2 regions of the Methylobacterium sp. J-092 genome follow, and region 1 is predicted to be linked to the other one. Evidence: riboswitches for the same ligand, from Rfam matches in the RefSeq annotation. Region 1 holds a riboswitch; the other holds the start of a gene.

Evidence for each region. Region 1 has a riboswitch for thiamine pyrophosphate ahead of thiC (phosphomethylpyrimidine synthase ThiC). Riboswitches for the same ligand answer to the same signal wherever they lie in the genome.
Region 2: linked by a shared signal. The riboswitch ahead of thiO (glycine oxidase ThiO) and the one ahead of thiC (phosphomethylpyrimidine synthase ThiC) in region 1 are both predicted to bind thiamine pyrophosphate.

The regions. Positions count from the first base shown of each region.
Region 1 is NZ_JAKSXU010000061.1:42,443-54,519, reverse strand. Features, by position in the region: gene MKK60_RS05880 (transglycosylase domain-containing protein) at 1-1,572, opposite strand, end outside; gene MKK60_RS05875 (PilZ domain-containing protein) at 1,844-2,095, shown strand; gene MKK60_RS05870 (acyltransferase family protein) at 2,125-3,210, opposite strand; gene MKK60_RS05865 (HNH endonuclease) at 3,336-3,704, opposite strand; gene MKK60_RS05860 (alpha/beta hydrolase) at 3,772-4,605, opposite strand; TPP riboswitch at 4,724-4,832, shown strand; gene thiC (phosphomethylpyrimidine synthase ThiC) at 4,908-6,797, shown strand; gene MKK60_RS05850 (hypothetical protein) at 7,163-7,453, shown strand; gene flaF (flagellar biosynthesis regulator FlaF) at 7,618-7,980, opposite strand; gene MKK60_RS05840 (ABC-F family ATP-binding cassette domain-containing protein) at 8,178-9,803, opposite strand; gene MKK60_RS05835 (patatin-like phospholipase family protein) at 9,885-11,072, opposite strand; gene MKK60_RS05830 (GcrA family cell cycle regulator) at 11,490-12,023, shown strand; gene MKK60_RS05825 ((deoxy)nucleoside triphosphate pyrophosphohydrolase) at 12,029-12,077, opposite strand, start outside.
Region 2 is NZ_JAKSXU010000196.1:59,052-71,128, forward strand. Features, by position in the region: gene dnaG (DNA primase) at 1-1,578, shown strand, start outside; gene rpoD (RNA polymerase sigma factor RpoD) at 1,775-3,769, shown strand; gene MKK60_RS23350 (adenylate/guanylate cyclase domain-containing protein) at 3,942-5,201, shown strand; gene MKK60_RS23355 (TIGR02281 family clan AA aspartic protease) at 5,210-5,713, opposite strand; TPP riboswitch at 5,924-6,052, shown strand; gene thiO (glycine oxidase ThiO) at 6,128-7,354, shown strand; gene thiS (sulfur carrier protein ThiS) at 7,351-7,563, shown strand; gene MKK60_RS23370 (thiazole synthase) at 7,567-8,367, shown strand; gene MKK60_RS23375 (thiamine phosphate synthase) at 8,390-8,992, shown strand; gene MKK60_RS23380 (peptidase) at 9,192-9,944, opposite strand; gene MKK60_RS23385 (transglutaminase domain-containing protein) at 9,976-10,803, opposite strand; gene MKK60_RS23390 (alpha-E domain-containing protein) at 10,958-11,902, opposite strand; gene MKK60_RS23395 (circularly permuted type 2 ATP-grasp protein) at 11,986-12,077, opposite strand, start outside.

The DNA.
Region 1 (12,077 bases):
CACCTCGGAGGTGCCGAGCGCGATCGAGCCGTTGGCCTGCAGCGCCGAGGTGATGCCGAGGCGCTGCGCGGTCTGCACCACCGCCTTGGCGCCGACCTCTTGGCCGAGGCGCACCGCGACGGTGTTGAGCGACAGGGCGAGCGCGGTCCGCAGCGTGACCGGGCCCTCGTACTGGTGTGAGTAGTTCTCTGGCTGCCAGTTGCCGATCTTGATCGGCGCGTCCTCCTTCACCGTGTCCGGCGTCGCGCCGCGCTCGACCGCGGCAAGGTAGACGAACGGCTTGAACGAGGAGCCGGGCTGGCGCTTGGCGGTGGTGGCGCGGTTGAACTGGCTCTGCGCGTAGTCGCGCCCGCCGATCAGCGCACGGATCGCGCCGTCCGGCCGCATCGAGACCAGCGCGCCCTGGCCGACGTTGTAGCGGCCGCCCTTGGCGTTCAGCTCATCGACGAGCGCCTTCTCGGCGGTCGCCTGAAGGTTGGTGTCGACCGTGGTCTGCACGACGATGTCGCCCTCGATCGTGCCGACGAAGTCGTCGAGCACGTCCATCACGAGATCGGCGACGTAGTTCGCCGAGCCGCCGCCGCGGGTGCTCGCCGGCCGGGCCGGCTGGGCGAGCGCCACCTTCGCGTCCTGGGCGGTGATGAAGCCGAGCTCCTGCATGGCCGCGACCACCTGGGCGGCGCGCGCCTGGGCCGCCGGCAGGTTGCGGTTCGGCGCCAGCCGCGAGGGCGCCTGGACGAGGCCGCCGAGCATCGCGGCTTCCGCGACGCTGACGGTCTTGGCCGGCTTGCCGAAGTAGCGCTGCGCCGCCGCCTCGACGCCGTAGGCGCCGGCGCCGAAGTAGACCCGGTTCAGGTAGAGCTCGAGCAGCTCGTCCTTGCTGTACTTGTGCTCGAGCCACAGGGCGAGGATCGCCTCCTGGATCTTGCGCGAGGCCGACCGCTCGGGCGTCAGGAACAGGTTCTTGGCGAGCTGCTGCGTCAGGGTCGAGCCGCCCTGGGCGACGCCGCGGCGCGTCAGGTTCTGGCCGATGGCGCGCAGGATGCCGACCGGGTCGACGCCGAAATGGCTGTAGAAGCGCCGGTCCTCGATCGCCACGAAGGCGCGCGGCAGGTAGCTCGGCAGCTCCTTGATGCCGACGACGCGGCCGCCGGTCTCGCCGCGGTTGGCGAGCAGCGAGCCGTCGGAGGCGAGAATCGCGATGTTCGGCGGGCGCTTGGGCACCGCGAGCTGGTCGATCGGCGGAAGCTGGGAGGCATGGTAGGCGATCAGGCCGGCGATCCCGACCACCGCCCACAGGCCGAGCACCCAGCCGGCGTAGACCACGCGCCCGAGCAGCGAGCGCCGCCGGACCTTCTTCGACGAAGCGCCACGCCGCGCGCCGCCCTTGGCGGCCGGCTTCGCCCGGCGGCTGCCCGCGTCCTCGCTGTCTCGGCTTCTGCTGGCCACGCCGCCTCCCGGGCGATCGGCCCGCGACAGGCGGAGGTCCGTGCCGCCCCGACCCGCGCCGCGCCCCTCGGGCACGTCGAAGTTCGGTTCGCCCCGGCCGTCCCGTCCGCGTCCGTTCGCCATGCGTCCCGTCTGTCCTGAGGCCCGTCCGAGATGCCCTGCGAAGGCGGTGCGGTGGCGATCGTCGGAGGCCCGGTTCCGCACGGTAAATGCGGCGGGTTTAAGGGATGTTAACCGCCGATTTTCAGAACCCGTTGACGATCAGGAACTTGGCGTTCGCGCTCCGCGATGCGGCCCGGCGTCGCCGAGTTCACGGGGTTTTTGGCGCCGGACGCGGCTTTTGCTAAGCGATTGCGCGCAAGATGCGCTCCGCCTTCGACCTTGGGGTGATGCCATGAGCGACAATCGACGCAGCACCCCGCGCAAGGACGCCTTCCAGGTGGCGAGCCTGATCGCGGACGAATGCGGGGAGCCCTGCGAATGCCTGGTCTGGGACGTCTCCGAGACCGGCGCGCAGATTGAGGTCGCGGCCGAGATCGTCGCCCCCGATCGGTTCACGCTGCGGGTGACCGCTTACGAGCCGCCGCGGCGCTGTCGCGTCGTCCGGCGCGAGGGTCGGCGGCTGGGAGTACGGTTCGAAGGCTGAGACGGACCGCGAAACCGGCGCGCGCCGGCTCAGGCCGGCTGCAGCGCCGGAGCGGGGGCCTGCCGGGCCCTCGCGATGCGGAACGCCTTCGGGCGGGCGAACAGGAAGCGGAGGGCGGTGCCGCGCACCGCGCGCTCGAGGGCCAGCGGCACGATCACGGCGACGACCATCACCGTCAGGCTGGCGAGGCCGACATCGTCGATCAGCCCGACCTTGACCAGCAGCGTCCGCGTGACCGCCATCGGCAGGAAGAACGCGAGGTAGATCACGATCGAGCGTTGCCCGCAGGCGCGCAACACCGCGGTGACCGGCCCCCCGGCCGACGTCAGCAGGGCGGCGCCGGCGACGATGGCGAGCGCGCCGGCGCCGCCGAGGATCAGGCTGACCAGCGGCAGGCTGGCGAGCGTCGGGTGCCCCGGCAGCTGCGAGGGCGTGAAGGCGAGCCACGCCTCGATCCCCGCCCAGAGCATCAGCCCGGCACAGGCCGCCCCCGGGTGGCGCGCGACCCGGTCGGCCAAGGCGAAGATGCGCCCGGCGAACAGGTATCCGGCCACGAAGTAGACGTAGCGGGCGCAGAATTCCTCCGCGAGATAGGAAGGGGTCGCGATCGGCACGACCTGCAGCAGGGCGGCGCCGGCCAGGAGCACCGCCGCCGGCACGCGGCGCAGCAGCTTGGTCACCACCGAGAACACCGCGAGCAGGTAGATGAACCACAGCGTCGCGTACGGCTCGATCAGCGTGTGGACGAGATGGGCCGCGAAGGCGCCGGGCCCGGCCTCGCCGACGATCGCCGGATACTTCGCGAGCGACTGGACGACGACCCAGAGCCCGTAGAAGTAGGCGAAGTGGACGACACGCCGGTCGGCGAACAAGCGCCAGTCGCGGTCGATCACCCGGCCGACGAACAGGCCCGACAGCAGGAAGAAGTCCGGGATCCGGAACGGCTTCGCGAAGCTCACCACCGTGTGGAGGAAACCCTCGCCGTCCATCGCCTCGCCGGTGCCGAGGGTGGAATGCATCATCACCACGAGGAGGATGCAGATGCCCTTGGCGACGTCGACCCAGGCGAGACGCATCGCATCCCCCGGCCCCGCCGTGCCCGCCGCCCCCGCCATCACCGCCTCCGCCCGGTCGCCCCGTCGGCGCAACCCTTGGGCGGGATGCGTAAAGGCCGCCTGAGCCCCGCAGCGCCATCGCGCGGCATGGCGAACGCGGGGTGAATCCGCTCCGGGGCCCGGCGTCAGCTCTTGCGCTTGGCCGAGCGACGGTCCCGCGTCATCCGCGTGGCAGCGTGGAAGTCGTCGGGCTTGGTCCGCACCCAGGCGATGAAGCGCGCGATCTCCGGCTCGGCGCGGAGCGCGCCGACGTCGGCGAGGCGCCGGGCGAGCTCGGCTTCGCTGTGGCGGGCATGGATCGCCGAGTGGCAGACCTGGTGCAGCCGCACGGTGGTGCCGTGGGTGCCGCCCTTCAGCTTCGGCACGAGGTGATGCAGGCTCGAGCGGGCGCGGGGCGGGATCGGACGCTCGCAGAGCGGGCAGATCACCGGCTCGGGGCTGCGCCCCTGCGTCTCGGGATCGTCCTCGCGCCAGCGCCGCTCGCGTCGCCCCACCGCCTCGCCTCCGTTCGCATCGGGTCCGACCGGCGATATGGGATTGCGGGAAAACCGCGGCGCGGCGTCAAGGCGTCGCTGCGGCGAGCGCCGGGCAGCCCGGCCGGACGCGGTCGCCGAACAGGGTTTCGGCCAGGCGATCGTGGGTTCCGAGCACCGAGACGTGGTCGCCGGCGACCGCCTCGAAGCGGGCGCTCGCGCCCGCCGCCGTGGCGAGGCGGCGCCCGAGCTTCACCGGCACGACGCCGTCCGCCGTGCCGTGGACGATCAGCATCGGCCCGCCGGCCCGCGCGATGCGCGCATCGGAGCGCCAGGTATCGCGCAGGAGGAATGTCGGCGCGTAGGGGAAGGCGAGGCGCACGATGCCGGGCAGCGAATCGAACGGCGCCTCGAGGTAGAGCCCGAGATGCGGCACCCGCTCCGCCACGGCGACCGCGACCGCGGCGCCGAGGGAATGACCGTGCAGCAGGATCGGCGCGCCGGGCGCCCGCCGCGCGGCCTCGGCGACGGCCGCGAGCCCGTCGGCGATCAGCCCCTCCTCCGTCGGCGTGCCGGTCGAGCCGGGATAGCCGCGATAGGCGATCGCCAGCACGCCCCATCCGGCGCCGGACCAGGGCGCGGCGGCGAAGCGCGCAGCCGCGGGCTCGGGGCGCGAGCCGTTGCCGTGGAAGCTGACCACGACGCCGCAGCCGGGGCGCTGCGCCCGCCACAGGGCATGCAGGCGCTCGTCGTCGGCGGTGACGAGCGAGATCGCTTCGGTGCCCGGCGGCACCGGCAGGCGTGCGCGCGGGCCGGCGATGAAGGCGCCCGGGTAGATGAGGTTGCGCTGGAAGACGGCCAGCGCGGCGATGGGGCCGCCGAAGACGATGGCGGCGGCCGCCAGGACGAGCAGGATGCGCATGGGTCTCCGCCGGGTCTCGCGGCCGGACCCTAACCGTTCCGCGGCGACGCCGGCAGCCGTCCGTCCCGGCATGGTCTGCCGCACGCATTGACAAAGTCCGGCGGCACGCGGAGATTCGAACCATTCCGAGGGGGGCCCCGCAACCGGGGGCTGAGAGTGGACGCGACGTCCTGACCCTTGAACCTGATCCGGCTCGTACCGGCGGAGGGACGGGAACCTGCGGCGCCGATCCCGGCGTCTGCCGCTTCATCGCATCTCCATCGACGCGTGCCGGGTCGCCCCAAAGCCGGGAGACCCACTCGATGAACGCGCCCGTCCTTTCCAAAGACGTCAAGGGAAGTCCCGAGACCGTGACCACGGGTCCGGTGACTGGCTCGCGCAAGGTCTACGCGAGCGTGGCCGGCCGGGAGGACATCCGGGTGCCGTTCCGCGAGATCGTGCTGACCGACCCGAACGAGCCGGCGGTGCGGGTCTACGACCCGTCCGGCCCCTACACCGAGACCGACGCCCGCATCGACCTCGCCAAGGGCCTGCCGACCCTGCGCGACCCGTGGATCGCCAAGCGCGACTACGCCGCCGTGGAGCCGCGCATCGTGAAGCCCGAGGACAACGGCTTCGTGCCGGCCGACAAGCTGGTGGCCCCCTGCCCCGCCGAGCGGACGATCCGCAAGGCCGGCCCGGGCCAGATGGTGACGCAGTACGAGTTCGCCCGCGCCGGGATCGTCACCGAGGAGATGATCTACGTCGCCCACCGCGAGAACCTGTGCCGCGAGCAGATGCTCGACCGGGCGCACGCGGCGCTCGCCGATGGCGAGAGCTTCGGCGCCTCGGTGCCGCCGTTCATCACGCCCGAGTTCGTGCGCGACGAGGTCGCCCGTGGCCGGGCGATCATCCCGGCCAACATCAACCACACCGAGCTGGAGCCGATGGCGATCGGCCGGAACTTCCTGGTGAAGATCAACGCCAACATCGGCAACTCGGCCGTCACCTCGTCGGCGGCGGAAGAGGTGGAGAAGCTGGTCTGGTCGATCCGCTGGGGCGCCGACACGGTGATGGACCTGTCGACCGGCCGCAACATCCACAACATCCGCTCGTGGATCATCCGCAACTCGCCGGTGCCGATCGGCACGGTGCCGATCTACCAAGCGCTCGAGAAGGTCGGCGGCGATCCGCTCAAGCTCGACTGGGAGGTGTTCAAGGACACGCTCATCGAGCAGGCCGAGCAGGGCATCGACTACTTCACGATCCATGCCGGCGTGCGCCTCGCCCACGTGCCGCTCACCGCGCGGCGCGTCACCGGCATCGTGTCGCGCGGCGGCTCGATCATGGCGCGCTGGTGCCTGGCCGGGCACCGCGAATCGTTCCTCTACGAGCGCTTCGAGGAGATCTGCGACATCTGCCGCGCCTACGACGTCTCGTTCTCGCTCGGCGACGGCCTCCGCCCCGGCTCGATCGCCGACGCGAACGACGCGGCGCAGTTCGCCGAGCTCGAGACGCTGGGTGAGCTGACCAAGATCGCCTGGAACAAGGGTTGCCAGACGATGATCGAGGGGCCGGGCCACGTGCCGATGCACAAGGTCAAGGTCAACATGGAGAAGCAGCTCGCCGAGTGCGGCGAGGCGCCGTTCTACACCCTCGGCCCGCTGACCACCGACATCGCGCCGGGCTACGACCACATCACCTCCGGCATCGGCGCGGCGATGATCGGCTGGTTCGGCTGCGCGATGCTCTGCTACGTCACGCCCAAGGAGCATCTCGGGCTGCCCAACCGCGACGACGTGAAGACCGGCGTCATCACCTACAAGATCGCCGCCCACGCCGCGGATCTGGCCAAGGGCCACCCGGCGGCGCAGCTGCGCGACGACGCCCTGTCGAAGGCCCGCTTCGACTTCCGTTGGGAGGACCAGTTCAACCTCGGCCTCGACCCGGACACGGCGCGCGCCTACCACGACGAGACCCTGCCCAAGGACGCCCACAAGGTCGCGCATTTCTGCTCGATGTGCGGGCCGAAGTTCTGCTCGATGAAGATCACGCAGGACCTGCGCGCCGAGGTGCTGGCGATGGAGGCCGCCGGCGAGGTGCTCAATACCGCGCCGATCCTCACCAGCGCCGAGCGCGAGGCCGGGATGGCGGAGAAGTCGCGCGAGTTCCTGGCCGAGGGCGGCAAGCTCTACGTCGACGCCGCCGAGTGACGGCGCCACTCCGGGACGCATGACCGAGCGCTCCGCCCCCGCCTGCCGACAGGCGCGCGGGGGCGGAGCGCTTCCGAGGCCTCGCATCCGCTCGACCGGGCCCCGGGAACGCGGCGCATGCCGGGGCGAACCGTTAAAATTCGATCCACGTCGTTGCCTGATTCTTCAGGATGATCCCGCTCAGTCGGGTACCGGTGCGGAGTCTTAAGATACGATTCACGCGCCGCACGGCTTCTGGTCTCATGCCGCAACGGGACCCGTAGAGGTGCGCGATGAGTACCTTCGAAGTGACACCCCCGACGCCGACGCGCCTGAGCGCACCGCCCGTCGTCCAGCCTGCCAGACCCATCGAGGCGGCGGCTCCGGTGGCGCTCGATCCGGCCGTTCGCGTCGACATCGGCAGAAGCGATCGCAGCGGCGCTGCGGTCTCCGATGACGGACGGTCGCGCGGCGACGCCGCGTCGGATCGGACCAACGACGAGCGGCGCATCACCATCGACCGGGATACGAAGAGCGTCGTGTATCAGGTGCTCGATCCCGGCACCGGTGCGGTGCTGGTCCAGCTTCCGGACGTGTCGGTGCTGCGGTCGCGCGCCTACGCCGAGGCTCAGGCGGAGCGCAGGACGGCCGACAAGCCCGTCGATCGCGAAGCGTGAGCGGCGCCTCCGCCGGTCGTGACGCCGAGCGGAACGAAAGGGCCGGGGCTGTGCGCCTCGACCCTTTTTTGCGTCGCCATGCCTGTCGAGACCGGGTCGCCAAAGCCGAGGCGACGGGACGCGCCGCGTCCCGTGCCCGGTCGCGTCGGCCGGTCCGGCGCGGCCTACGAGGAGCGCAGGCCGGCGGCGATCTGCTGGTTGATGTTGATCAGCGCCGAGAGCTTGTCGGCGCCCGGCTCGATCAGCGTGTCGATGATCCGCCGGAACACGAAGACCGAGAGCTGGCCGATGTTGTTCTTGATCGCGATCGGAAGCGGGCTCTCGGGCGCCGTCGCGGCGCCCGCCAGGAGCGTCCAGACCTTCTGATTGAAGTTCAGCGCCTTGTTCAGGTTGGCGGACTGGTTGGTCCAGTCGTCCTTGACCATCTGAAGCTGCTGGGCCGCCTTGATCAGCACGGCGGCTTCCGCCTCGCGCGGGCTGAGGACGCTGTTCGCGGTTCTCGTGTAGGCGTTGGCGGCGAAACTCATCGGTCTGACGCTCCACCCGCAGGCCGGCGGGCACGGGGTGGGGTTATGGCAGCGCGCGCCTTAACATAGGGTAAGCGCCGCGGACGAGAATTGCATCGGCCGCCCAAGCGATTGTTCAAGCACAGCGTCGGCCAGACGGCGCCGCGGCGGAACGATCGACTGTATTCGATCGTCCCTATCATGATCCCGCCGAAGGATCAGGCAGCCCGCTTCTTGCCCTTCTTCTCGCGCCCCTGCCCCGGGGCGCTCTTGCCGGCGCGGGAGCGGTCGAGGACGAACTTCGCGTAGTCATCCATGTCGCCGGGAAACGGCTTCACGGTGTTGTCCGCCGCGAGCCAGAGGCGGTCGGCCACGAGCTCCATCAGCGAGCGGTCGTGGGTGATGAGGATGACGGCGCCCTCGTAGTCGTTCAGCGCGTCGAGCAGCGCCCGGCGACTGTCGATGTCGAGGTGGTTGGTGGGCTCGTCGAGGATCAGCAGGTGGGGCGCCCGCATCGCCACGAGGTTCAGCAGCAGCCGCGCCCGCTCGCCGCCCGACAGCGCATCGACCGTGGTCTCCTGCTTCTCGTAGGCGAGGCCGAAGCTCGCGAGCTTGCCTCGGCGGGCCGACTCGCCGTCCTCGGGCCGCTCGCGGCGGATGATGGCCAGCGGCGTATCCTTCGGGTCCATCGCCTCGATCTGGTGCTGGTGGAACCAGCCGACCTGCACCCGCCCTTCGCGCGTCATCCGCCCCGAGCGGATGTCGAGCGCGCCGGCCGCCATCTTCGCGAAGGTCGACTTACCGGCGCCGTTGACGCCAAGCAGGCCGATGCGATCGTCGATGTCGAGCGTCAGGTTCAGGCCGCGCAGGATCGCGGGATCGTCGCCGTAGCCGACCTCGACGTCGGTGAGGTGCATCAGCGGCGGCGCCAGCGGGCGCTTCGGCGACGGCAGGTGGAACGGCGCGACGTGCTCCTCGATCGTGGTGGCGATCGGCTCGAGCTTGGCCAGGCGCTTGACCCGCGACTGCGCCTGCGCGGCCTTCGAGGCCTTGGCCTTGAAGCGGTCGATGAAGCTCTGCAGGTGGGCGCGCTCGGCGTCCTGCTTGGCCTTGGCCGAGAGCTGGAGCCTCGCCTTCTCGGCGCGGCGCCGCTCGAAGTCGTCGTAGCCGCCGGTGTAGAGCTCGAGCTGCCCGTTGGCGACGTGCAGGATCGCGTCGACGGAGTTGTTCAGCAGCTCGCGGTCGTGGCTGATGATCAGCGCCGAGTGCGGGTAGCGCTTGAGCCGCGCCTCGAGCCAGAGCGCGCCTTCGAGGTCGAGATAGTTCGTCGGCTCGTCGAGCAGCAGCATCTCGGGGGCGGCGAACAGGGCGGCGGCGAGCGCCACCCGCATCCGCCAGCCGCCGGAGAACTCCGACATCGGCCGCTCGAGGTCGGCCACCGAGAAGCCGAGGCCGGCCAGGATCTCGCCGGCGCGGGCGGGCGCCCGGTCGGCATCGATCTCGATCAGCCGGCCGTAGATCTCGCCCATGCGCTCGGGCTCGGCGGTCTCCAGCTCGGCATAGAGGCCGTCGCGCTCGACGTCGGCCGCGAGGATCGTGTCGATCAGGCTGACCGGCGTCGCCGGGTGCTCCTGGTCGACCGAGCCGATGCGCGCCGTCTTCGGCAGGAACACCGTTCCGGAATCCGGCTGGAACGCACCGAGGATGATCTTGAACAGCGTCGACTTGCCGACGCCGTTGCGGCCGACGATGCCGACCTTGGCCCCCGGCGGGATCGCCACGCTGGCCTTCGTGAAGAAGCGCCGCCCCCACATGTTGAAGGTGAGGTCTTCGATCTGCAGCATGATGGGGGGTCACGGGCCGGGAGCGGGGGCGCTCCCCCACTCCCTACCGCACTGCAGCACGATGTGCGAGCGCGCCGAGGCCTACCGGGTCGCCGCGCTGGCGATCGCCTTGGTCAGCGGCGCGGCCGGCACGGTGCTTTCCCAGAACCGCCCGGTCTTGGCGCGCTCGAAGCCGGCCTCGTAGAGGTTGCGCATGTAGGTGGTGTCGAAGCCGTCCGGCGTCGTCAGCTTGGGGCCGTCCTCGGGAATGTAGGTGAGGTTGAAGCCGACGCCGTTCTCGCGGGCAAAGGCGTAGGTCGCCGCCAGCGTCTGGCGGCTGCGGGCGCGGCTCGCCGTGGTGAACGAGCGCCCGACGATCGCCAGGGTGTTGTTCTGCGCCACGTCGAACTCGGGCTCGAGGCGGCCGTTGATGATCACGTAGATCCGGCCCTTCTGACCAGTCGCGAGGCGCTTGTCGCGCAGCAGCAGTGCCTGCGGCAGGGTGAAGACCGGCGTCACCACCGAGCCGTCGACGTGCAGCTCCTGGAAGGCGCGTCCCTCGGCCTGCACGTCGATGAGCTGGGGCGGGAACACCGCCGGGATGCTGGCCGAGGCGGTGAGAACGTCGCGGAACAGGTCGAGCGCGTTGGGCGCGCCGCTCGCGGCGATGGCGCCCATGTTCCAGATCGTGGCGCGCTGGCTGTCGAGGTTCGTCGTCACCACCAGCAGGCGTCGGCCCTTGGCGTGCTCGGCGGCGATGGCGGCGAGCAGGTCGGCGTTGACGTAGCGCCCGACGAGGTTGCGCAGGCGGCCGTCGCCGAACAGGCCGGAGCCGAACAGCACGTTCACGACGCTCGGACTCTGCACCAGGGTGCTGGCGATGCCGCTGGTGTAGATGTCGGTGAGGTAGGAATCGTAGGACGAGCCGAGGAAGGCGAACGGCGCGATCAGCGACCCGGTGCTGACGCCGGAGACGAGCGAAAATTCCGGCCGCGTGCCCGAGGCCGACCAGCCGTTCAGCACGCCCGCGCCGTAGGCGCCGTCGCCGCCGCCGCCGGACAGGGCGAGGTAGCTGAAGCCCTGGCGCTTGTTCTGCGGCGTCGACGCCATCTCGGTGAAGGTCTCGACCGAGGCGTCCGAGAACACGCGGGCGCCGGGAATGCCCGGCACGCCCGCGACCGCCGCCTCGGCGGCGGTGTACGGGATCCTAGGCACCGAGGAGCAGGCGGCAAGCTGGGCCGCAACAGCGAGGGCGAGGCACCCGCGCAGCCAACCGTATCGACGCGACATCGTCAAAAAATCCCACGCCCGATCCGGGCCGTCACGGCATGCGAACGAGCTTGACCATACTAGCGTTCCGGCCGGGCGACCGCAACGCGGCCTTGCGGCCGGCGGTGATGCGGCTGGGTCACACCCGGCACGCGGGAACCGCGGTCGTCGCCGCCCGGACAATGGGCGGTGGACAGCCACGGCTCCGCTTCCGCCGGCCTTGCATCGGCGGAGAACGGTCCTGTAGGTTGCCCTCGTCGCCGGATGCCTCAGGGGGGGTATGGCGGCTATGACCAGCGGCGCGCACGACGGGCTTCGGACCGGCCTCGTCCCGACTTTCGGGACCAGCCGGTCAGCGGGGACAGGTCGCGCCCGATCCGCGCCTTGACTGCGGGGGACCGGGGCAGTCCGCGGGTCTAGATCGGGAGGGGCGAGACCATGGACACAATCTTGAGTTGGACGGACGAGCGCGTGACGCTGCTGCGCCAGCTGTGGGAAGACGGCCAGAGCGCGAGCAAGATCGCGGCGCAGCTCGGCGGCGTCACCCGCAACGCGGTGATCGGCAAGGTGCACCGGCTCGGCCTTTCGGGCCGCGTGATCAAGCCGGCCGAGGACGTCGCGGCCGCTCGGCGCAAGCCGGCGCAGGAAGTCGAGATCGAGACGGCGATCGCCGTGGTCGAGGCCGAGGCTCCCGAGCCGGTGGCGATCCTCGCGCACCGGCCCGCGCCGGACTTCCCGGTTCCGGCCGCCGCGCCCGAGCCGGTGGCGCTCGCCGCCTCGCAGCGCGTGACGATCATGGATCTGCGCGAATCGATGTGTCGCTGGCCCATCGGCGACCCGACCACGCCGGAATTCGAGTTCTGCGGCGCCCGCTCGATCACCGGGCTGCCCTACTGCACGCACCACGCCCAGATCGCCTACCAGCCGGCGGCCGAGCGCAAGCGCGACCGCCGCGTGGCCGGCTTCCGCTAGAGCGCTCAAGGACCGAGCAGGTCGATCAGGTAGGGGATCAGCGGTTCGTCGGCC
Region 2 (12,077 bases), on a different contig from region 1:
GCGATCGAGGTGATGGAGCTGGCCACCGCGTGGTTCGAGGAGCGGCTGGCCTCGCCCGCGGGCGCGGCCGCCCGCGCCTATCTCGACCGGCGCGAGCTCGGCCCCGAGATCCGCAGGAGCTTCCGCCTCGGCTACGCTCCGGCCGACCGCTACGGCCTGCGCGACCACTTGGCGGGCAAGGACGTCGACAAGGCGCTGATGGGCGAGCTCGGCCTGCTGGTGACCGGCGACGACATCGCCGTTCCCTACGACCGGTTCCGCGACCGCATCATCTTCCCGATCGCCGACGTGCGCGGCCGGGTGATCGCCTTCGGCGGCCGGGCGATGCAGGCGGACGCCAAGGCGAAGTACCTGAACTCGCCCGAGACGCCGCTCTTCCACAAGGGGCAGGTGCTGTACAACCTGAATCGGGCGCGGAAGGGCGCCCACGATCGCGGCACGATCATCGCTGTCGAGGGCTACGTCGACGTCATCGCGATGACGATGGCGGGCCATGCCAACACCGTCGCTCCGCTCGGCACCGCGCTGACGGAGGAGCAATTGGCGTTGCTGTGGCGGCATGCCGACGAGCCCGTGCTGTGCTTCGACGGCGACGGTGCAGGGCAGCGCGCCGCCTTCCGCGCCCTCGACGTGGCGCTGCCGATGCTGGAGCCGGGCCGGTCGCTGCGATTCGCGATGTTGCCGGAGGGCCAGGACCCGGACGACCTGCTGCGCTCGGGCGGCTCGGGGGCGATCGACAAGGTGGTCGAGGCGGCCAAGCCCCTGGTCGAGATGCTGTGGAGCCGCGCCGTCGAGACCGGCTCGACCGACACGCCCGAGCGCCGGGCGGGCCTGGCCAAGACGCTGCGCGGCCTCGTCGCCGGCATCCGCGACGAGACGGTGCGGGGCTACTACCGCGACGAGATCGAGGAGCGGTTGCGCGGGCTCTCGCCGCGCGGCGCGACGCAGCAGCGCGGCGCCTACCAGCCGGGCGGGCGGCCGAATGCCTACGTCCGCAAGCCGCGTCCCGGCGATCCGCCGCCCTCGCCGCGGCTGACGGCCGGGCCGAGCGCGGGCCTCGCCCGCTCGAACGGCTTCTCCGGCAGCGGCGGCTCGCGCGAGGCGATGATCGTGGCGAGCCTCCTCGTGCATCCCGAGCTGCTCGGGCTCGAAGCCGAGGATCTCGCCGCCCTCGATCTCGAGGACGCGGATGCGGTGGCCTTGCGCTCGGTTCTGCTCGACCGCGCCGCCGACGCGGCGGACCCGGACGTGGCGGTGGTCGAGAATCGGCTGGCGCGGGCCGGTCTCGAGGCGGCGAGCGCGCGGCTGGCGACACGGGTGCGCCCGGGCGACCGCTGGGCCCTCGATCCGCACGCCGATCTCGTCAAGCTGGAGGACGCTTTGCGGCAGGCCGTGATCTTGCACCGCAAGGCCGGCGCGCTAAATAGCGAACTCCGACAGGCGGAACGTGCGCTCGTCGAAGAAGAAACAGAGGCGAACTTCGCTTGGCTGTGCGACGTCAAGGAGCGCTTGGCGGTGATCGCGGGAGCGGAGACCGAGGCGGACCTGCAGGACACGAACGACTCGACTGTGTCGTAGGGCCTGTGCGATGGCGGAATACGACACGCCTTCGCGGCATGGTTAACAATCGGTCAAGCGTCTCGCTTGCATACCGAACTCGAGAATACGACGCGGTCGAAGCGGTTCGCCCGGGTCTCACACGCATTGCGGCGCCGACGGCGCGGCGTGGCCGAAAGGCCCCCGCATCGTGGCGCGCCGAAACAATAGGCTGATCATGGCGACGAAGGCAACGGAACGGGACGAGACGGACACCGCTCCGGCAGAGCAGACCGATGGGCCGCTCCTCGACCTGACGGATGCTTCGGTCAAGCGGATGGTGAAGCTCGCCAAGAAGCGCGGCTACATCACCTACGAGGAGGTCAACGAGGTCCTCCCCGAGGGGCAGTCCGACCCCGACCAGCTCGAGGACGTCCTTTCCCAGCTCTCCGAGATGGGCATCAACGTCGTCGAGGCCGAGGAGACCGACGAGGCTGCCGCCGACAAGCCGGCCAATGGCGAGGCGTCGGACGACGAGGAGAGCGCCGAGGGCACGGAGGTGGCCGAGGTCGCCCCGACGCGCGCCATCGCCGTCGTCACCGCGACCAAGGAGCCGACCGACCGCACCGACGATCCGGTGCGGATGTACCTGCGCGAGATGGGCTCGGTCGAGCTGCTGTCGCGCGAGGGCGAGATCGCCATCGCCAAGCGGATCGAGGCCGGGCGCGAGGCGATGATCGCCGGCCTGTGCGAGAGCCCGCTGACCTTCCAGGCGATCATCATCTGGCGCGACGAGCTCGTCGACGGCAAGGTGCTGCTGCGCGACATCATCGATCTCGAAGCGACCTATGCCGGCCCCGACGGCAAGAACCCGCAGATCGCGGAGGCGGCCGCCGAGGGCGAGGATGGCGAGCCGGAAGCGCCGACGCCCGAGGGCGGCGACGACGACGATGACATGGAGAACAACGTCTCGCTCGCGGCGATGGAAGCCGAGATCAAGCCGCGCGTGCTCGAGACGTTCGACGCGATCGCCAACAACTACCGCAAGCTGCGCAAGCTCCAGAACGAGGAGACCGAGCGCAAGGCGAACAGCGAGAAGACTACGCCGGCCCAGGAGAAGAAGCAGGCCGAGTTCAAGGACACCGTCGTCGCCGACGTGAAGTCGCTGTCGCTGAACAACAACCGCATCGAGGCCCTGGTCGAGCAGCTGTACGACATCAACAAGCGCCTCATCTCGCATGAGGGCCGGCTGATGCGCTACGCCGAGAGCCACGGCGTCGCCCGCGACGAGTTCCTGCGCCACTACCAGGGCTGGGAGCTCGACCCGAACTGGATGACCCGCGTCGGGACGCTCGGCGGCAAGGGCTGGAAGAACCTCGTCGAGAAGGGCTCGAAGCAGGTCTCGGACCTGCGTGAGCAGATCCTGACGCTCGCCTCCGAGACGGGCCTGGAGATCGGCGAGTACCGCAAGATCGTCAACATGGTCCAGAAGGGCGAGCGCGAAGCCCGCCAGGCCAAGAAGGAGATGATCGAGGCCAACCTCCGCCTCGTGATCTCGATCGCCAAGAAGTACACCAACCGCGGCCTGCAGTTCCTGGACCTGATCCAGGAGGGCAACATCGGCCTGATGAAGGCGGTCGACAAGTTCGAGTACCGCCGCGGCTACAAGTTCTCGACCTACGCCACCTGGTGGATCCGCCAAGCGATCACCCGCTCGATCGCCGACCAGGCGCGCACCATCCGCATCCCGGTGCACATGATCGAGACGATCAACAAGATCGTCCGCACCTCGCGCCAGATGCTGCACGAGATCGGGCGGGAGCCGACCCCGGAGGAGCTGGCCGAGAAGCTGGCCATGCCGCTCGAGAAAGTCCGAAAAGTCCTGAAGATCGCCAAGGAGCCGATCTCCCTCGAGACGCCCATCGGCGACGAGGAGGACAGCCACCTCGGCGACTTCATCGAGGACAAGAACGTCGTCCTGCCGATCGACGCGGCGATCCAGAGCAACCTCCGCGAGACCACGACGCGCGTCCTCGCCTCGTTGACCCCGCGCGAGGAGCGGGTGCTCCGCATGCGCTTCGGCATCGGCATGAACACCGACCACACCCTCGAGGAGGTCGGCCAGCAGTTCTCGGTGACCCGCGAGCGCATCCGTCAGATTGAGGCGAAGGCCCTGCGTAAGCTGAAGCATCCGAGCCGGAGCCGGAAGCTGCGGAGCTTCCTGGACAACTGAGCGTCGGATACGCCATTCTCGAATTCGCCGAATGCGATCGTCGGATCGCGCCGTGCTCGCGGCGCGATCTCGCGTTCCAGGCGGCGAAGGGATGATGGTCTTCGATCCGGATCGATCTCGCCATCGTCAGCTGGAACCTTGCTTTGGCGGTTCGTGAACCCACCTTGGCCGTATGCTTGAGCGTCGCCAGCATCCACCCGTGCCGCCGACCGCCGCAGCCGACGGCTCGGAGGCGGACGACGTGCCGTTCGGCGCGCTGCAGGATTGCGTCGCGATCCGCGACTGGCTGCTGAGCGAGGGCGCCCGCCTGCCCGAGCCCGACGACCTGATCGCGGGCTTCGCCGAGCGCCTCAACGCGGTCGGCGTTCCGGTGGACCGGACCTCGACGGCGATCGATACGCTGCACTCGGAATATTCCGGCATCGGCCGCATCTGGACGCGCGAGTCCGGCACGACGGTGCGCCTGTTCCCGCACGGCGAAGCCTCCGAGCGCGCCTACGCGGCGAGCCCGTTCCGCAAGGTGCACGAGGACGGCGAATGGCTGATCCTCGACCTCGCCGAGACGCCGGACGACGCCTACTCGGTGATCCCCGACCTGAGGGCCGCCGGCTACCGCCACTACATCGTGGTGCCGCTGTTCTTCACCAACGGCACGCACAACGGCATCACCTTCGCCACCCGCGACCCGGACGGATTCCGAGACGAGGACGTGGCGATCCTGCGCTTCATCATGCCGGCCCTGGCCGCGGTGATGGAGATGCGGATCGTCACCAAGCAGCTCGACACGGTGCTGCGCATCTACGTCGGCGACGAGCCGCACCGCGCCATTCTGTCGGGCGACATCCGCCGCGGGCAGGTGAAGCGCATCCGCTCGGCGATCCTGTTCGCCGACATGCGCGACTACACCCGCATCTCGGCGAACATGACGCCGGAAGAGGCGGTCGATCTGCTCAACATCTTCTTCGACTGCCTCGTGCCGCCGATCGAGCGGGAGGGCGGCGAGGTGCTGAAGTATCTCGGCGACGGCCTGCTTGCCATCTTCCGCGAGCCGGGTGACGACCTCGGCGGCGCCGCCAAGGGGGCGCTGACGGCGGCACAAAGTGCGCTCGCGGCACTGGAGGAGGCCAACACCCTCCACCAATTCGCAGTGCCGATGATGGCCGGCATCGCGCTCCATCACGGCGAGGCGGCCTACGGCAACGTCGGCTCGGGCACGCGCCTCGACTTCACGGTCATCGGCCGCGACGTGAACATGGCGAGCCGCATCGCCCGGCTCAACAAGACGCTCGGCGAGCCGCTGCTGATGTCGAAGCCCTTCGTCGACTTCCTGTGGGGCGATCCGGTGCCGCTCGGCGAGCACGTGCTCGATGGGTTCGCCGAGCCGATGATGGTCTATCGCCCGCGCCCGAAGCCGCACCGCGGCCGGGGCTGAGGCGGGCCTCAGCCCCGCAGCGTCATCGTCCCGCCGGCGATGCTGAAGTCGCGCACGCGCTTCAGGAACGACATGCCGAGGAGGTTCGTGCCGAGGCGTCCGCTCGGGACGATCACGGCCTCGACGTCGCGCACGGTGACGGGCCCGATCCGGATCGTGCCGATCCGCACCGGCGCGACGCGGATCGTCCCGTTGGCGGTCATCACCGGGCGCGTGAAGTCCCGCGGCCCGACGACGATGCCGAGGCGGGCGGCATCCTCTTCCGCGAAGCTGCACGTCGTGGCCCCGGTGTCGACCATCATGCGCAGCGATCGCCCGTCGACCAGCGCGTCGGCGAGGAAGTGGCCGTTGCGGTCGGCACCGAGCGCGATCGCCGTCGGCGCGGACGCAACCAGTTGCACCGTCGGCACGGGCGGCGCCGCGGCCTTGCGGCTGGTCAGGCGGTTGCCGATGCCGCCGAGCACCCCCGCGACGAGGCCGGCCGCGAGGCAGAGCATCAGGATCGTCCGCATCGCCTACCTTCGCCCCCGCCGATCGAGGACGCATAGACGAGCACGACGCCGGTGAACGATGCGTGGCGGCGTGCCCGCCGCCGGACGGAACCGCGCGGCCATCTGCCGACAGGGTTTCCGGTCCGTCTCGGCGCGACGACGAATCGCGCGCATCCGCAGGAGGGGATCGGCCCGCGGGGTTGACCGAGGCGGCCGGCGGGACCACATCTGCGGTGTTCCAGGGAGATCCCCGGCAAGGGGCTGAGAAACCGCTGGCAGGCTCGTGAGGGCCCGCGGCGCGGAAATCCTTCGAACCTGATCCGGTTCACACCGGCGTAGGGATTGGACCGTGGGCGCCGTCTTCGACGACGGGGTGCCCCAGCTTCTCAGATGAAGCGTCAGGCCCGGTCTCTGCGACAGCACGCGGAGGATCACTTGGGTCGTCATTCGGGTCGTCACGCAGCATCACCGATCGGGACGCGCCGGACGAGCGGCAGCGCCCGGCCAACCGTCCCGCTGCCGGCGCGTGCCGACGTCGCGATCGTCGGCGGCGGCCTGATCGGACTGTCGATCGCCTGGCGGCTGGCGCAGGCCGGGCGGTCCGTCGTCGTGGTCGAGCGGGAGACCATCGGCTCCGGCGCGAGCCTCGCCGCCACGGGCATGCTGGCGCCGGCGGCCGAGCACGAGCCCGGCTCCGACCCGCTGCTGCCGCTGGCGCTTGATTCGCTCCGGCGCTGGCCGGGGTTTCGCGCCGAGCTCGAAGCGGCGTCCGGCCTCGACATCGACTACCGCGAGGACGGGACGCTGGTGCTGGCCATCGGGCGCGACGAGGTCGAGCGCCTGCGCTTCCGCTTCGACCTGCAGCGCCGCTCGGGCGTCGCCGCCGAGTGGATCGCGGGTGCCGACGTGCGTCGCCGCGAGCCGGCCCTCCGCCCCTCGGTCACCGCGGGCGTGCTCTGCCCGCTCGATCATCAGGTCGACCCGAGCCGGGTGATGGCGGCGCTCGTCGAGGCGTGCCGTGCCGCCGGCGTGGCGCTCGTCGAGAACAGCCCGGTCGTCGCCCTCGAACGCACGGGCGGCCGCGTCGCGGGCCTGCGCACCGCCGACGGCGTGGTCGTGGCCGAGACCGTGGTGCTCGCCGCCGGCGCCTGGAGCGGCGAGGGCGGCCTGCTGCCGCAAAGCCTCGCCCTGCCCGTGCGCCCGCTGAAGGGACAGTCGCTGGCGCTGAAGACCACGGCCCGCACCGGCACGCTCTCCCACATGGTCTGGACCGAGCAGGTCCACATGGCGCCGAAGAGCGACGGCCACATCGTCGTCGGCGCGACGGTCGAGGATTGCGGCTTCCGCCCCGGCGTCACCGCCGGCGGGCTCTATGCCCTGCTCGAAGGCGCGCGCCGGGTGCTGCCCGGCATCGAGGAGATGGAGGTCGAGGCCGTCTGGAGCGGGTTCCGCCCGACCTCGGACGACGACGCGCCGATCCTCGGTGAGATCGCCCCCGGCCTGGTGGTCGCCACCGGCCACCATCGCAACGGCTACCTGCTCGCCCCGGTGACCGCCGACGCGATCGCCGCCCTCGTCACGACGGGCGCGATGCCGGCGGTCGCGCAGGACTTCTCGCTGGCGCGGTTCGCGCCGGGCGCCGAGCTGAGGGCGTCGGCATGAAGCTGACGGTGAACGGACAGGCTCGCGAGATCGAGGCCGCCGACGTCGCCGCCCTGTTCGCGCAGGCGGCGGAGGAGACCGGCAGCACCGATCCGCAGGGCGTCGCCATCGCGCTCAACGGCCGCGTCGTCCGCCGCCGCGACTGGGACACCACACCGATCTCCGAGGGCGACCGCATCGAGATCGTACGCGCCATGCAGGGAGGCTAGAAGATGGTCGACACGTTCACACCCCTCCGACCGGAGGCCGACGACCCGTTCGTCATCGCCGGCGTCACGCTGGGCTCGCGGCTGTTCATCGGCACCGCGGGCTACCCGACGCAGGTGATCATGCGCGATGCGGTCGCGGCCTCCGGGGCCGAGGTCGCCACCGCCTCGATCCGCCGGGTCTCGCTGCAGGGCCACGGCTCGGACACCGTGAAGATCCTGAAAGGACGCCGCTTCCTGCCGAACACCGCCGGCTGCGAGACCGCCCGCGACGCGATCATGACCGCCGAGCTGGCCCGCGAGGCGCTCGACACCAACTGGATCAAGGTCGAGGTGATCGGCGACCGCGAGACCCTGTACCCGGACGTCGCCGAGCTGATCGAGGCCTGCCGCCACCTCGTCGACGACGGCTTCGTCGTGCTGCCCTACTGCAACGACGACCCGATCGTCTGCCAGCGGCTCGCCGACATCGGCTGCGCCGCGGTGATGCCGATGGGCTCGCTAATCGGCTCCGGCATGGGCATCGCCAATCCGGCCAACCTCGAGCTGATCTGCCGCCGCATGAGCGTACCGGTGATCGTGGATGCTGGCATCGGCACGGCCTCCGACGCGGTGATCGCGATGGAGCTGGGCGCCGACGCCTGCCTGATCAACACCGCGGTGGCGAAGGCCGACGATCCCGTCCGCATGGCGCGCGCGATGCGCAACGCCGTGCAGGCGGGCCGCGATGCCCACCGCGCCGGCCGAATCCCGCGCCGCGGCCGGGCCGAGCCGTCGAGCCCGCAGCTCGGCCTTGTCGGCTCGTAGCCTGCCGTCGCCGCTCCTTGCGGTGACCGACCGGCACGGGCCCCGCCCCCTAGGGGAGACCATCGCCGCCGCGCTCGACGGCGGGTGCCGGTGGGTCTGGTTTCGCGACAGGGATCTGCCACCGCCCGAGCGCCGGGTGCTGGCGGAGCGCATCGCGGAACGCGTCCGCGAGGCCGGCGGCGTGCTCTCGGTCGGCGGCGATCTCGAGCTTGCCGCGGCCCTCGGCGCGAGCGTCCATCTCGGCGGCGGCGCGGATCGTGCCGCCATCGCCGATGCCAGGCGCCGCCTCGGCACCTCGGCGCTCGTCGGCGTCTCGGCGCACGGCCTGCGCGACGTCGAGGCGGCGGAAGGCGCAGATTACGCGACCCTGAGCCCGATCTTCGCCACGGCGAGCAAGCCCGGCTACGGTCCCGCCCTCGGCCTCGGCGCGATCGCAACGGCCGCGCGGATCGGAATCCCGGTCGTCGCGCTGGGTGGCATCGACGTCGCCACCGCCGCCGCGTGTCGCCGAGCGGGCGCGGCGGGCGTGGCCGTGATGGGCGGCCTGATGCAGGTCGACGACCCTTCCGCCGAAGCTCGGGCGCTGTTGGGCGCCTGGGAAGCGGCCTCGGACGGGCCACCGTGAGCCTTACGCAGGATCAGAATTCGACGCTCGCCAATTCAGCCTCGTCTCCAATCTCGATCTCATCCCGAGGTGCCGCGTCGGCGACCTCGAAGGGGGGCTCCAAAAATCGCGCGCGCGCTGCAGGGCTCCTTCGAGGCCTCCGCTTCGCTGCGGCACCTCAGGGTGAAGCTCACGGTTGGAGGATGTCCGGCGTGAGAAACTACTTCGCGGCGGCAGGCCCGTAGGGCGGGCGCGGGATCGCCCGATGCGCGGCGCGGAGCGCCGCCGACCAGCGCTCGCGCAGGTCGTGGAAGTAGCCCTCGCCGGCCTCGATCCGATGATTCACCTCGAGGTCGAGGGCGTTGCGGCGCGCCAGCGCGATGTCGATCGGCAGGCCGACGCCGAGATTCGAGCGCATGGTCGAATCCATCGAGACAAGTCCGACCTTGAGCGCATCGTAGAGCTCGGTCTCGAACTTCACCGCCCGGTCGAGGATCGGCTTGCCGTACTTGTGCTCGCCGATCTGCAGGAACGGTGCATCGGTGCTGCACTCGATGAAGTTGCCGGCCGAGTAGATCAGGAACAGCCGCATCGGCTCGCTGCCGATCTGGCCGCCGAACAGCAGCGAGACCGAGAAGCGCAGGCTCGCCGCCTCGAAGCCCGCCTTCTCGATCGCGCGCACGTGGCGGATCGCGCGGCCGACGAGCTGGGCCGCCTCGAACATCGTCGTCGTCTCGACGAGCTTCAGCTTGGCCTCGCCGTTGTCGCCGGGCACGCCCTCGGAGAGCAGGCTCAGGACCGATTGCGTCACCGACAGGTTGCCGGCCGAGGCCAGCATCATCACCCGCTCGCCCGGCACATTGAAGTGATGGAGCTTGCGATAGGTCGAGATGTCGTCGAGCCCCGCATTGGTGCGGGTGTCGGCGATCATCACCAGGCCTTCCTCGACGAGGACGCCGACGCAGTAAGTCATGGGATCAGGCTTTTCGAAGAGGCGCGGAGCGTCAGGATTGCGGTGCCGCCTGGGCTTGCTCCACCCGGAGCTTCACGTCCAGCGTTTCGGTGCCGCCGCCGGTGCGACTGCCGCGAATCGGGGCAGCCCCGAGGTAGTCGAGCCCGGATGCGACGCGGATATAGGCTTCCGTGGTGGCGTCACCGGTGGTCGGATCGAAGCCGACCCAGCCGAGATCCGGCACCAGCGCCTCGGCCCAGCCGTGCGGCGTCTCCTGCTCGGCGTCGCTCCCCTCCGGGCGGTGGTAGCCGGAGACGTAGCGCGCCGGGATCGCCCGGTGGCGGGCGGCGGCGATGAAGACGTGGGCGAAGTCCTGGCATACGCCGGCCCCGGCCTCGAAGGCCTTCGGCGAGGGCACGGCGGCGCTCGCGGGGCCTGGCGTGTAGGCCATGTGCGCGTGCACCGCGGCCATCAGCCGGTGCAGGAAGGGGAGGGCGGCCGGGTCTCCGGCGCCGGCGACTGCGTCGGACAGCGCCTGGATCTCCGGGCTCGGCAGCACGAGGTCGGTGTCGCGCAGGTAGAACGTCTCGGGCAGGCGCTCGACGGCGCCGCGGACGATGCCGTGGGTCTCGTGGGTGTCGACCTCGCCGGTGACGCGAATCACCAGCGCGTCGGAGGCCTGGTCCGGCGTGAACCAGTGGACGACGTTGCCGTAGCCGTCCTCACGCTCGGTGAGCCGTCCGTCGACCGAAGGCTCGATCCGCCAGCGCCGGACGTACTGCCCGTCATGGTCGCGCGGCGTCATCCGCAGGACCTGGATCAGCCCGCGTGCCGGTTGCTCGTAGCTGTAGATGGTCTCGTGGACCACGCGAATGCGCATGCGTCGATTCTGCCCGTCCTGGCTCCGCCGGTCTCGGCGACACGGCGCCCGCGATGGACGCCGCGGCGCCCGGAGTCACACGTTTTACACGACGTTCCGACGGAGCGCGCAACCGCGGAAGCGGAACTGCGCGTATTCCGCTGCGGCTTAAGCCTCAGCCGAGATACTGCTCGGCGATGGCGGCGCCGACCTTGTTGTTCTCGCCGATGAAAGCGATCACGAACTCATGCAGGCCGGACGCGAAGACCCGGTCGATATCCTCGCTTTCCAGCCGTGCGAGCAGGTTGCTCGCCAGGCGCTGGCTGGCGCCGCGGCGTCCGTAGGCGTCGGCGATCAGGTCGAGATGCTCGACGAGGACGCCGTAGCAGTTGGCGAAGGAGCGCGGCATCTGCCGGTTGAGGATCAGGAGGTCGGCGACCAGCAACGGCTTGACGCTCTCGCGATACACCCAGTGATAGGCGTTGAAGGCCGAGACTTCGCGCAGGATCGTCGTCCACTGGAAGTAGTCGAGGCTGCCGCCGATCTTCTCGGTGTCCGGCAGCAGGATCTTGTACTTCACGTCGAGGATGCGGGCGGTGTTGTCGGCCCGCTCGATCGCGGTGCCGAGACGCGTGAACCAGTAGGTGTCGTTGCGCAGCATCGTCCGGTAGGCCGAGCCGTCGAAGGTCAGCGAGATGCCCTTCACCCAATCGAGGAAGCGCGTGAACGCGTCGCGGTCGAGGTCCTTCTTCTCGTAGGACCGCAGCTCGAGCCAGGCGCCGTTGATCGTGTCCCACATCTCGGTGGTGAGCGCGGTGCGCACGCTGCGCGCGTTCTCGCGGGCGCTCTCGATGCAGGAGCGGATCGAGGACGGGTTGTGCGGGCTGAAGGCGAGGAAGTCGCACACCGTCGCGGCATTCACGCCGTCGTAGTGCGGCTTGAACACCTCCGGATCGCCGGCCGAGGCGAGGGCCGAGGCCCACTCGTTGGTCTCGCCCCCGCCGTAGCTCGTCGGCAGCGAGGCCAGGCGATGCGCCGCATCGAGGATGCGGGCGACGAACTCCGCCCGTTCGACGTAGCGCGAGAGCCAGTAGAGGTTGTCGGCAGTCCTGGAGAGCATGGCTGTTTCGCTGGGGTCTCTTCGGCTTCGGCCCGGGGGCGTCCACCGCTGGGCGGTTCTCGGTGAAAGCAGGCGTCACGCCATCACGCGTCGAGAACCCAGGTGTCCTTCGTACCGCCCCCTTGGCTGGAATTCACCACCAAAGATCCTTCCTTCAGCGCCACGCGGGTGAGAC